DNA from 3 places in the Sphingomonas chlorellae genome. Region 2 is predicted to be linked to each of the others. Evidence: predicted binding sites of a transcription regulator. Region 2 holds the regulator's gene; each other region holds the start of a gene.

The links. Region 2 encodes LexA, which represses DNA repair genes until DNA is damaged. Its sites were predicted from a motif close to GTTCCNCNCTTGTTCT; they were not measured.
Region 1: ACT3CF_RS03145 (ribonucleoside-diphosphate reductase subunit alpha) is a predicted target of LexA. The motif match lies at 2,306-2,321, and genes of this name have one in related genera.
Region 3: ACT3CF_RS09880 (ATP-dependent helicase) is a predicted target of LexA. The motif match lies at 2,283-2,298, and genes of this name have one in related genera.

Annotation. Positions count from the first base shown of each region.
Region 1 is NZ_JBQXXM010000001.1:664,822-669,103, forward strand. It holds gene ACT3CF_RS03145 (ribonucleoside-diphosphate reductase subunit alpha) at 226-2,133, opposite strand; gene ACT3CF_RS03150 (MFS transporter) at 2,927-4,282, shown strand, end outside.
Region 2 is NZ_JBQXXM010000003.1:12,969-17,250, reverse strand. It holds gene trpD (anthranilate phosphoribosyltransferase) at 1-278, shown strand, start outside; gene trpC (indole-3-glycerol phosphate synthase TrpC) at 275-1,045, shown strand; gene ACT3CF_RS08845 (PilZ domain-containing protein) at 1,148-2,104, shown strand; gene lexA (transcriptional repressor LexA) at 2,196-2,885, shown strand; gene ACT3CF_RS08835 (ComEC/Rec2 family competence protein) at 2,879-4,282, opposite strand, start outside.
Region 3 is NZ_JBQXXM010000003.1:228,626-232,907, reverse strand. It holds gene ACT3CF_RS09880 (ATP-dependent helicase) at 3-2,279, opposite strand; gene ACT3CF_RS09875 (TorF family putative porin) at 2,448-3,164, shown strand; gene ACT3CF_RS09870 (methyl-accepting chemotaxis protein) at 3,231-4,282, shown strand, end outside.

The sequences.
Region 1 (4,282 bases), on a different contig from region 2:
GAACAGGGGCCGTGCCCGGCGGGCATGGCCCTTTTTCGTGCGCGTCCGCCGCCGCGGCGCACCGGGATCTCCGGCGCACGGTGCCGCGCTCCGGCTTTCCCGATCGGAACGATGCACGGCTGGCACGCGCGCTCCCTCCCACGTCATCGGATGGTCTCCGGCGCTTCGGGCGGGGCGGGGGCGTTGCCGTCCCCTATGCCCGCCCGGCGCTGCCCGCCTGGTGCCTCACTGGCAGGCGAGGCACTCGTCATAATCGGTGGTCTCGCCGAGTTCGAAACGCGGCTTCTCGATCGTGTTGTCGGCCTCGACCCCGCCGGCAAAGCCTGCGCGCTGCACCGACTTCGACCGCAGATAATAGAGCGACTTGATCCCCAGTTCCCATGCGCGGAAGTGGAGCATCAGCAGATCCCACTTCTCGACATCGGCCGGGATGAACAGGTTCAGCGACTGCGCCTGGTCGATATAGGGCGCGCGATCGCCCGCCAGTTCCAGGATCCAGCGCTGGTCGATCTCGAAGCTCGTCTTGAACACGTCCTTTTCTTCGGCGGTCAGGAAGTCGAGGTGCTGCACCGATCCGCCCTGTTCGAGGATCGAGTTCCACACCGCGTCCGAGTCCTTCGACTTCTCGGCGAGGAGCTTTTCGAGGAACGGGTTCTTCACCGCGAAGCTGCCCGACAGCGTCTTGTGGGTATAGATATTGGCCGGGATCGGCTCGATGCAGGCGCTGGTGCCGCCGCAGATGATCGAGATCGACGCCGTCGGCGCGATCGCCATCTTGCAGCTGAAACGCTCCATCACGCCCATGTCGGCCGCATCCGGGCACGGCCCGCGCTCGACCGCCAGCGCCATCGAGGCTTCGTTCACCTGCGCGCTGATGTGCTTGAAGATGCGCAGGTTCCAGCTCTTCGCCATCGCGCTTTCGAACGGCAGTCCGCGCGCCTGGAGAAAGCTGTGGAAGCCCATCACGCCCAGCCCGACCGAACGCTCGCGCGCGGCCGAATAGCGCGCGCGCGCCATCTCGTCGGGTGCGCGCTCGATATAGTCGGTCAGCACGTTGTCGAGGAAACGCATCACGTCCTCGATGAAGCGCTTGTCGTCCTTCCAGTCGTCCCAGGTCTCGAGGTTGAGCGACGAGAGGCAGCACACCGCGGTACGATCGTTGCCCAGATGGTCACGGCCGGTCGGCAGCGTGATTTCCGAGCAGAGGTTCGAGGTCGAAACCTTCAGCCCCAGGTCGCGGTGATGCTTGGGCATCGTGTTGTTCACATGATCGGAAAACACGATGTACGGCTCGCCCGTCGCCAGCCGCGTCTCGACCAGCTTCTGGAACAGCGCGCGTGCGTTGACGCTGCCGCGCACCGACCCGTCCTTGGGGCTCTTCAGCGCCCATTCGCGGCCGTCGCGCACGGCTTCCATGAACGCGTCGGGGATCAGCACGCCGTGGTGGAGGTTCAGCGCCTTGCGGTTGAAGTCGCCCGACGGCTTGCGGATCTCCAGGAACTCCTCGATCTCGGGGTGCGAGATGTCGAGATAGCAGGCCGCCGACCCGCGGCGCAGCGAGCCCTGCGAGATCGCCAGCGTCAGCGAGTCCATCACGCGAACGAACGGGATGATGCCGCTGGTCTTGCCGTTGAGGCCCACCGGTTCGCCGATGCCGCGCACCGCGCCCCAATAGGTGCCGATGCCGCCGCCGCGGCTCGCCAGCCACACATTCTCGTTCCAGGTGGCGACGATCCCTTCCAGGCTGTCGGGCACCGAATTGAGGTAGCAGCTGATCGGCAGGCCGCGCCCGGTGCCGCCGTTCGAAAGCACCGGCGTCGCGGGCATGAACCACAGCTTCGAGATATAGTCGTACAGGCGCTGCGCGTGCGCGGCATCGTCGGCATAGGCCGAGGCGACGCGGACGAACAGGTCCTGGAAACTCTCGCCGGGCAGCAGATAGCGGTCCTTCAGCGTCTCCTTGCCGAAGTCGGTGAGCAGTGCGTCGCGGCTATGGTCGACCTCCACCGGATAGGCGCGGGGTGCGATCTCGCGGCTGTCGATCGGCTTGCGGCGGGGTTCGCCGCCGGCGACGGTGCTCACGGCGGCTTCGATGGCGGTGTCGTTCACGCTTCCGGTATCCCTGAATTCCATCACTCTACGCCCCTGAAATCCGGCCCGGTTGCCCGGCCCGTTTCTCCCGTGATCCTGGCCCCGCGGCGGCAAAGCCGGCCGGTCCGGGGCCCATGCTCTCGTGCCCGGAGGCACGCTCGAAAATCCGAATCGGGGCGGGGTTCGATCTTACGTCCGCACGCCGGAAAGCGCGAGAACAAAAAGAGATCAAAACACAGGGCCCAGGCACGAAAACAGCCGTCCCGCATATAGCGATGCGAGCGAGTGTATACCAGTGCTTGAGCCTGCCCCTCGGCTTGGCCACTACAGTTTGTGGTCGCGCCGCGGATCGACACAAAAGACCAATTCGGCCGCGAGTGCAACGCCCGATCGTCTGATTTGCGACGGGTCAACCTTTGCCGGGGTATGAGGAGAGGGTGCGACGCACGGACCTTCCTTGCCTTCGCGAAAGGCAAGTGAACAAAGGGGATACGAAAAAAAATTCCGGGGGAAGAAGCGCACGGCGCGCCGTCGCAAGAGGCTGCGCGTGGGCCGACGCGGACGCATCGATCGCTGCCCCGGCCGGCATTCGTTCGCAAGTAACGAACAAGCCTCGGCAAATCCACAATTGCGCGCCGCGCCGCCGACGGTCGGGGGGGCTGGACGACGCGTCCGAAATGCCGCAATCGGGATTCGGCGGCGGTCGCCCCATGCCCCCTTCGGGATACCCGGTGCCCCGGTCGGCGCTGTCGCTCTCTATATCGGAGGAAGTCTTACGGCTGTTGTTTCAACCGTCACCGGATCGTTCCGGCGGCTCCTGGATTATCGGCGCGCAATGGCACGCAACCGGGCAACGCATGTGCAGGACGAATCGGCGTGGCAGCCCGCCCCGCACGAGCGTTCGCCGATTCCCGGTTCACCGCCGACGCCGTGGCACCCTCCGGGACGCCGCATCGCCTATCTGCTCGTCGGAACGCTGGTGGTGATGGCGGGGGCGCTCGGCAATGCGCTGGTCACGGCCAACCTCGTCAACCTCCAGGGATCGCTGGGGCTCTACCAGGCCGAGATCCAGTGGCTGCCCACCGTCTATGTGATGACCAACGTCTGCGCGAGCATGCTGTTGTTCAAGGTACGGCAGCAGTTCGGCATCCGGCCCTTCACCCAGCTGTTCCTGATCGCCTTTGCGCTGATGACCGGCGGCCACCTGCTCGTGCACAGCTTCGCGTCGGCGATCGCCGTCCGTGCGCTCAGCGGCATTGCGGGGTCGGCGCTCTCGACGGTCGGGCTGCTCTACATCGTCCAGGCTTCGACGCCTGCGCTGCGCCTCAAGTCGCTCGTTCTGGCGATCACGCTGCCGCAGCTCGCGGTGCCGCTGGCACGGCTGTTTCCTACCGGCGCGTTTGACGCCGATCACTGGCAGGCGATGTACCTGTTCGAGCTCGCGCTGGCCCTGTTCTGCCTGATGGGGGTGCGGGCGCTGCCCTTGCCGCCGGTCGAGCGCGTGCGCAGTTTCGAACGGCTCGATTTCATCACCTTCCCGCTCTTCGCGATGGGAATGGCGCTGTTCGTCGCGGTGCTCGGCATGGGGCGCGTGCTGTGGTGGTTCGAGGCGCACTGGATTCCCTGGGCGCTGCTCGGCGCCGGGGTGCTGATCCCGGCCGCGCTGGTGATCGAGCACTATCGCGCCAACCCCCTGCTCAATACGCGCTGGCTGGGCAGCGGCGACATCCTGCGCTTTTCGCTCGTCTCGATCCTCGTCCGCGTCACGCTTTCCGAACAGACGATCGGTGCCACCGGGCTGCTCACCACCGTCGGCATGGGCCCCGAGCAGTTCCGCACGCTCTATGCCGTCGTTCTCGCCGCGACGATCCTCGGCACCGTCGTCAGCGTGCTGACGATCGACCCGCAGTTCCTTGGGCGCCCGATCCTCATCTCGCTGGGACTGATCGGCATCGGCGCGCTGCTTGATGCGCAGTCGACCAACCTTACCCGGCCGCACGACATGTACTTCAGCCAGGCGCTGATGGGCTTCTGCACCGCACTGTTCATCGGGCCGGCGATGCTGGTGGGGCTGACGCGAGCCATGCGTTATGGGCCGACGCATTTCGTCAGCTTTTCTGCCCTGTTCAGCATCACGCAGAATCTGGGCGGCGCCGCGGGTTCGGCGGCTTTCGGCACGTTCCAGGTGATC
Region 2 (4,282 bases):
CGCTGCCCGGCCGGATCGTTCCCGAGGATGCCGGATTGCCGCGCCATCCGCTCGCCGCGATCCGCGGCGGCGACCCCGCGTACAACGCACTCGCGCTGCGCCGGCTGTTGCAGGGCGAGCATGGCGCGTATCGCGACGCGGTGCTGCTCAACGCCGCCGCCGCGCTGATGATCGGCGGCGCGGCCGACACGCTGACCGACGGCGCCGCGCGCGCCGCCGAGGCGATCGACAAGGGCCTTGCCAACCGGCTGCTCGACTGCTGGATCGATTTCGTATGACGACGATGCTCGACACCATTCTGGAGACCAAGCGCCGCGAGGTCGCCGAACGCCGGCGCGCGCCGCGCGAATACCCCGCCCCCACCGCGCCGCGCGGGTTCAAGGCCGCGCTCGACGCCAGGGTGGCGGCGGGCGGGTTCGGGCTGATCGCCGAGATCAAGAAGGCGAGCCCGTCCAAGGGGCTGATCCGCGCCGATTTCGATCCGCCCGCGCATGCCCGCGCCTATGCCGAGGGCGGTGCGGCGTGCCTGTCGGTGCTGACCGACCATGATTATTTCCAGGGACATGAGGACTATCTGATCGCCGCCCGCGCGGCCTGCCCGCTGCCGGTGCTGCGCAAGGACTTCATGGTCGATCCCTGGCAGGTGGGCGAGGCGCGCGCGATGGGGGCCGACGCGATCCTGATCATCGTCGCCGCGCTCGACGACGGGCAGATGGCGGAGATCGAGGCCGCGGCGATCGAGGCGGGCATGGACGCGCTGATCGAAGTGCACGATGCAGCCGAGCTCGAGCGGGCATTGCGGCTCAAGTCGCGCCTGATCGGGGTGAACAACCGCAATCTCAAGGACTTCAGCGTCGATCTTCGTCGCACCTATGAACTGGTTCGGCTCGCGCCGGCGGGATGCACCTTTGTCGCCGAGAGCGGGCTGACATCGCGTGCCGACCTCGACGCGATGGCGGCGCATGACGTGCGTTGCTTCCTGATCGGCGAGGCATTGATGCGCCAGCCCGACGTCGCGGCGGCCACGCGGGCGCTGATCGGCTGAGGCGCCTGCGCGGTGCGGTAGGGAATCCACAACCATCCGTCTTAACCGCGCCTTCAGCAACGCGGTCCAGAGTCCGGCACGGGCGCTGGGATTAGACCAAGAATGTACCAGTTACTGGGATCGGCAACGCTGTTTTCGCTGCTGCCCGACATCCATTCCTCGACCGACCTCCCCGATCCGGCGGCGTGCGATTTCGAATCGGCGGCGATCGAACTGGCCGAGGACGAGCATGGCTGTGCGGTGCTGTGTCTGGGCGCGCACGCCGCGACGCTGAGCCTGCCCGCCGCCGAGGCGCTGGCCGCCGCGCCCGAGGCGACGCTGCGGCTGGCGACCGGCGAACGCATCGCCGGACGGATCGAACCCGGCGACAACGCGCGCGCGCTGTTCCGTTATGCCGAGCCGATCGACGTGGTGGGCGTGCTCGCGCGGACGCTTGCCGCGCTTCCCGCCGACCGCCGGCGGATGCCGCGCGTCGCGATCTGGCACAAGGCGACGCTCCGGTGCGGCGACGACACCGATTTCGTGCTGGTGCGCAACATCTCGCAGCGCGGCGTGGGCATCGAGACGAGCCGCCCGCTGGCCGAGGCCGACAATGTGCAACTGCTGCTCGACGCGCTGACGCCGCTGAGCGGCACGGTGCGGTGGGTGAACGGCCGCCATGCCGGGCTGGCGCTCGACGACGAGATCGGCTGGCAGACGCTGATGCCGTGGCTCCGCGCGCTGCCGAAGCACAGCCAGCCGGCCGCGCCGGTCGACGGCGCCGAGGCAGGGGCGATCATGCCCGACCTGCGCGCGATCCGCATCGACCTGCCCGTCCGGCTGCGGCGCGGCGTGCAGTGGTGGAACGCGCGCGCACGATCGCTGACGCGCAACCTGGTCGAGCTCGAGACGCGCGCCGGCTGTGCGCCGGGCACGAACCTGTGGGTGTCGTTGCCGGGCATCGGCGGCGGCCCCGCCAATGTGATCGACGCAGCCCCCGACCGGCTGCTCTGCGCGTTCCGCCTGCCGCTTCCCGAACGCGCGATGGGGCTGGCGCGGGGGCATCTGAGCCACGACTGACCCGAGACGACGCGCGAACACGCGGCATCGCTTGACAGCGCACGGGAACATTGCGTAAACGTTCCTCGTCTGTTCTGGACGGAGGACCTGGATGCTCACGCGCAAGCAGCACGAGCTCATCTGCTTCATTGCCGATCGACTGGCCGAGACCGGGGTTTCGCCCTCGTTCGAGGAGATGAAGGATGCGCTCGACCTCAAGTCGAAGTCGGGGGTGCACCGGCTGATCAGCGCGCTGGAAGAGCGGCAGTTCATCCGGCGCCTGCCCAACCGCGCCCGCGCGCTGGAAGTGCTGCGGATGCCCGAGCGTCCCGAGGCACGGAAGGGCCATGGCAGCGCCCGCGCCGCCGCGGCGTCTCCTGCGCCTGCGCCCGCCGCACCCGAGCCGCCGCGCGCCGCCAACGACGTCATCGAGATCCCGCTGCACGGGCGGATCGCGGCGGGTACGCCGATCGAGGCGCTCGAAGGCTCGTCGATGCTGCCGGTTCCCGCGGCGCTGCTGGGCGCGGGCGATCATTATGCACTCGAGGTATCGGGTGACTCGATGGTCGAAGCGGGGATTCTCGACGGCGATTATGCGCTGATCCGTCGTACCGAAGTCGCGCGCGACGGCGAGATCGTGGTGGCGCTGATCGACGACAGCGAGGCGACGCTCAAATATTTCCGTCACGAGGGCGCGATGATCCGGCTCGACCCGGCGAACCGTGCCTATGACGCGCAGCGCTATCGCCCCGATCAGGTGCGCGTTCAGGGCCGGCTGGCCGGGCTGCTCCGCCGCTACTGAGGCTGGGGCGCCCCCGGCCGCCGGTGTGCGCGGGCCTGGGGCGCGACTTCGGCCGGAAGCACACGCAGCGGGCGTTCCCACGGATGCCCGGCGCCGGTGCGGACGGTGGCAAGGCGTGCCGGAAAGCGGATCGCCACCCCGCCCGTCCGCGCCAGCAGCGGGCGATCGAGCCGAAGCCAGCGCGGCACGCATCCGCGCGGCAGGGCGCGGTCGCTGACGACGAGGTCCGCCGCGGCGCAGAGCGGCAGCAGCTGCTCCCGCGCGATCGGATAGGGGCTTCGCGTCGCGACCACGCGCCAGCGCCCGTCCGGACGAACGATATCGACGACGCACAGATCGGGGCTGCACCGCGCCTCCGGCAACGGATCGAACGCATCGAGTGCGTCGAAGGGCGGTGGGCTGCCCGCGCTTTCGCCGAGCATCGTGCGGACATAATCGCCCGCACGCTCCCGCAGCAGCCGCACCGAACCATCGGCGGCACGCAGGGCGACGTGGCGGCCGTCGCCGGTGACGATGAGGTCGGGCGGCGGCGTGGCGACGGCCCAGAGCGCTCCGGCAAGGATCGGCGCCGCGCCCAGCAGGCGCAATCGTGTCCGCCACAGCGCGAGCCACAACCCGCCCGCGACGATCAGCGCGAATGCCCCGCCCGGCATGGCGGGAAGGCTGGCGTTGGCGCCGGGCGCTGCGGCGACGAGATGCGCGAGCCCGAGCAGCAGGCCAAGCGCCCTGCCCGCCACCCACCAAAGCGGCGCCCCCAGCCCGGCCAGATCGAGGAGCAGCGCCAGCGCCTCGACGGGCATGATGACGAAGGTGGTCAGCGGGATCGCGACAAGGTTGGCGACCGATCCGTAGAGCCCGCTGCGATGGAAATGGAACAGCGCGATCGGCGTCAGCGCCAGTTCGACGACGATGCCGGTGACGAGCAGCCCGGCGAGCGCACGCCCCCAGCCGGCAAGCCGCCCCTCGTCGCGTGCGGCGAACCAGCGTTCGATGCGGGGCGATTCGTGGAGCGCGACGATCGCGGCGACGGCCGCAAAGCTGAGCTGGAAGCTGGCGCCGACCAGCGAGGCGGGTGCGACGAGCAGCACCACCACCGCGCCGGCCGCAACCAGGCGCAGCGTCATCGCCTCACGCCCCAGCACAAGCGCCAGCAACACGAGCAACGCCGCGACGCACGACCGCAGCGTGGGCACCTGCGCGCCGGTGAGCCAGGTATAGCCGATCGCGGCGGCGGCACCGGCAAGCGCCGCGACCAGCGGCAGGCGGACGCGCAGCGCAAGGCCGGGCACGAGCACGAGCAGGCGGAGCGCGATCGTCATCGCCGCGGCGGTGACCGCGCTGACATGAAGGCCGCTCACCGAAAGCAGATGCGCGAGCCCCGAACGGCGCATCGCCTC
Region 3 (4,282 bases), 220 kb from region 2:
GCTCAGGCAGGATTGACGAAGCTGTCGATCACACGTTTGCGTCCGGCCTGTTCGAAATCGATCTCGAGTTTGTTCCCGTCGACCTCCGCAATCGTGCCGTAACCGAACTTCTGGTGGAATATGCGGGCGCCGACCGCTAGATCGGCGCGAGGCTTTGCGGCAAAGCTGACGGCGCTGGCGCGGGCTTCGACGATACGTGTCGGCTCGCGCGTGAAGGTCGATCCGGTTCCCGCCGCGCGCTGCCACCCCGGCCCGCGTCCGGTCCCGCGAGCGTGATCGGCAAACGGATCGGCACGTTCGGACCAGTTGGCGCGCCACAGGCTGGCGCCGCCGCTCATCGTCGTCTCGCTTTCCACATGCTCAGGGGGCAATTCGCCGACAAAGCGGCTCGGCAGCGACGAGTTCCACTGCCCGTAGATTCGACGGTTGGCCGCGTGGAGGATTACCGCCAACCTTCTCGCGCGCGTGATCGCGACATAGGCCAGCCGGCGCTCTTCTTCCAGGCTCGCCAACCCGCCTTCGTCCAGCGCGCGCTGCGACGGAAACAAGCCTTCTTCCCATCCCGCGAGGAACACGGTGTCGAACTCGAGTCCCTTGGCGGCGTGGATCGTCATGATCGTGACCTTTGCCTCGTCGGCCGCAGCCTCATTGTCCATCACAAGGCTGACATGCTCCAGAAATGCGGTCAGGCTCTCATATTCCTCCATCGCCCGAACCAACTCGTTGAGGTTTTCGAGTCGTCCTGCCGCCTCGGCGGTGCGGTCCGCCTGCCACATCGCGGTATAGCCGCTCTCGTCGAGGATCTGGCGGGCAAGGTCCGGGTGCTGGAGGACGTCGCCCTGCGAGCGCCACCGCGCGAGGTCGCCGATCAGGTTGCCGAGTGCGCGGCGGGCCTGCGGGGTCAGTTCATCGGTATCGAGGATCCGCGCGGCCGCGACCGTCAGGGGCAGGCCGTGGGCACGGGCGAACTGATGCACCTTGGCCAGCGCCTTGTCACCCAAGCCCCGCTTTGGGACATTAACGATGCGTTCAAAGGCAAGGTCGTCCGACGGCTGGGCAACGACGCGCAAATAGGCGAGCGCATCCCGGATTTCCTGACGTTCATAGAAACGGAAGCCGCCGATGATCCGATAGGGCATGCCGATGGCGATGAAGCGGTCTTCGAATTCGCGTGTCTGGTGCTGTGCCCGGACCAGGATCGCCATCTGGTCGAGGCTCAACCCGCGATGCTGCAGCGTCTCGATCTCGTCACCGACGCGGCGGGCCTCTTCGGGGCCGTCCCACACGCCGATCACCCGAACCTTTTCGCCCGCGTCCTTTTCGGTCCAAAGCGTTTTCCCCAGCCGTCCGCCATTGTTGGCGATGACCCCTGAAGCGGCGCCGAGGATATGCGGCGTTGACCGATAATTCTGCTCGAGGCGGATGACCTTCGCCCCCGGGAAATCACGTTCGAACTTTAGGATGTTTTCAACCTGCGCACCGCGCCAACTGTAGATCGACTGATCGTCATCGCCGACGCAGCAGATATTCTTGCGCTCCTGCGCCAGCAGGCGAAGCCAGAGATACTGAACCGAATTGGTGTCCTGATATTCGTCGACCATGATGTAGCGGAAGCGCCGCTGATAAAGTGCCAGCACCTCGCGGTCGGCCTTGAGGATGGTGAGCGTGTGCAACAGCAGGTCGCCGAAGTCGCATGCATTGAGCGCGCGTAGCCGGTCCTTATAGGCGGCATACATTGCCTGGCCGCGACCATTGGCAAAATGCTCGGACTCGCCAGCATCCAGATCGGCAGGCGTGAGTCCGCGGTTCTTCCAGCCGTCGATCAATCCGGCGAGCTGGCGGGCGGGCCAGCGCTTCTCATCGAGACCGGCGGCGAGGATGAGCTGCTTGAGCAAGCGCAGCTGGTCGTCGGTATCGAGGATGGTGAAGTTCGACTGTAAACCGACCAGTTCGGCGTGGCGGCGAAGCATCTTCGCGCCGATGGCGTGGAAAGTTCCCAGCCAAGGCATCCCTTCGACCGCATCGCCCACATGTCGGGCGACGCGTTCCTTCATCTCGCGAGCAGCCTTGTTGGTAAAGGTCACCGAGAGGATTTCGCTGGGGTAGGCGCGCCGCGTCCATAGCAGGTGGGCGAGGCGGGCGGTCAGCGCCGCCGTCTTGCCGGTGCCTGCTCCGGCAAGAACGAGCACCGGCCCCTCGGTTGTCAGCACGGCCTCGCGCTGTTCGGGGTTGAGACCGCGCAGGTAGGGAGGTTCGGGTTCGGAGGCGGGCATGTTCATGCGCGAACAGCTAGGGAACATCGCGCGCGACGGCAAGGCGCCCCGCGTCTACCGAACGGCGTATCCGGGTCGTCGGCTTGGGCAAGTTTTCCGATGTGTTTCGGCAACGTTGCGGCTTCGCTTCCTATAATTGGGCTAGAGGGGATCGTCTCGGGCGAGAAAATTATAATGAAAAACTACTGGATTCCTGCGGTTCTTGCTGGTGCTGTGGGTTTTTGGAGCGGGGCGGCACACGCACAGCAGACGATTGCTCCCGGTCTGACTGTGAGCGGCGAGGTCGCGGTTGTCAGCGACTACCGGTTTCGCGGTCTGTCCTATACCGATCGCAAGGCAGCCGTTCAGCCGCAGGTGACGATCAGTCATAAAAGCGGGCTTTACGCCAACGTCTTCGTTTCGTCTCTGCCGAAAACCGATGCGCTGGGGACAGTCGAACTCGACTTTACCGGCGGCTGGACGCACGCCCTGAGCAAGACGGGGGCGCTCGATGTCGGGTTGGCATATTACACCTATCCGCGCCGTGCGGCCTCTGCGCCGCCGATCGACTATGCGGAAACCTATATCCGCTACTCCGAAGTGATCGGGCCGGTCACAGCGACCGCCAGTGCCTATTATGCGCCGAGGCAGACGTCGCTCTCGCACCGTGAGAACTTCAACCTCGGGCTTGACGTGCAATATGCGGTGCCGAAGAGCCGGGTGGCGCTCAATGCCCATCTGGGGCGATCGGCCGGCGCCTGGGCGCCCAACGGCGAATATCTCGACTGGTCGCTGGGAGCGACGGTCACGCTCAAGCATGTGAAGTTCGGGCTCAACTATATCGATACCGACGTACCCCGGCTCGGCATCGCGAAGCCGACACTGCTGGCAAGCGCACGCCTGACCTTTTGAGTCGCCGCCTCGCGAGGCGCTCCACCATCCGACCCCTAATTCTCGACCAAGGGAAAGAAGAACCTTATGGCGGCCATCAGCCCTTCCGCGATCAGCAACGCTTTTCAGCGGCTTCCAATCGCGGGCAAGCTGCTTACCGTTTCCGCAGCGGCAGTCCTGTTGCTGCTCACCATCGGTTTTTCGATCGTCGTTGCGGCCACCCAAGGCGCCGTGAGTCGACTGTCGACCGAGGGGGCCTTTGCCGATGCGCGCGTTCACGCCGAAAGCGTCGCCCGGAACGTGGCGGAGATCGGCAGTGCGGCGCAGTCCGTCGCGACCGCAGTTTCGAACAGCTATGACCGCGGCGTTTCGCGGGCGGACATCGTGCGTGAACTGCGCAGCTACCTCAACATCACGCCGATCGAGTTCGGCGTCTGGCATATGGCCGAGCGCGACAGCATCGGTCTCGATGCCGATCATCGGGGCCAGCCGGGATCGTCGCCGAAGGGCAACTTCGCGCCATGGTGGTTGCGCCCGGGCGGCAAGGTTACGCTCGATCCGGTCGCCAATGACGCCGATTACAATGCCGACTATTACAAGCAGGCGCACGATCAGGGGCGACCGGCGCTCGTCGAACCGTATGCCTATGACGTCTATGGCAAGACCTATGTCATGATGTCGGTGGTGCACCCCGTGCGGCACGCAGGGCGCATCGTGGGGGTTGCCGGCATGGACATGGCGCTCGACGAAATGACGTCGCGGTTGTCGAAAGTTCAACCTTTCGGTGTCGGTCGGCTGCTGCTCGTGTCCGGCGCAGGAAACTGGCTGGTCAATCCGGACGCCGCGAAGCGGATGAAGCCATATTCCGACATCGGCAAGGACGTGGTCCGGCAGGTCATCGATACCGGACGACCGCAGTCGTTTACGGTGACGGACGCGTCGGGTGTCCAGTGGATCCGGTTCGTTCAGCCCGTTGAACTGGGGCAGGTGAAGGCGCGCTGGGCGCTGATTTCGGAAATCCCGGCGGCAGCGATCTCGGCGCCGGCCGTTGCGCTCAAATGGAACCTCATCGCCTGTGCGATCGTGGTGACGATCGGACTGGTGGTCGCGATCCTCTTTGCTGTGCGTCGTCTCGTCGG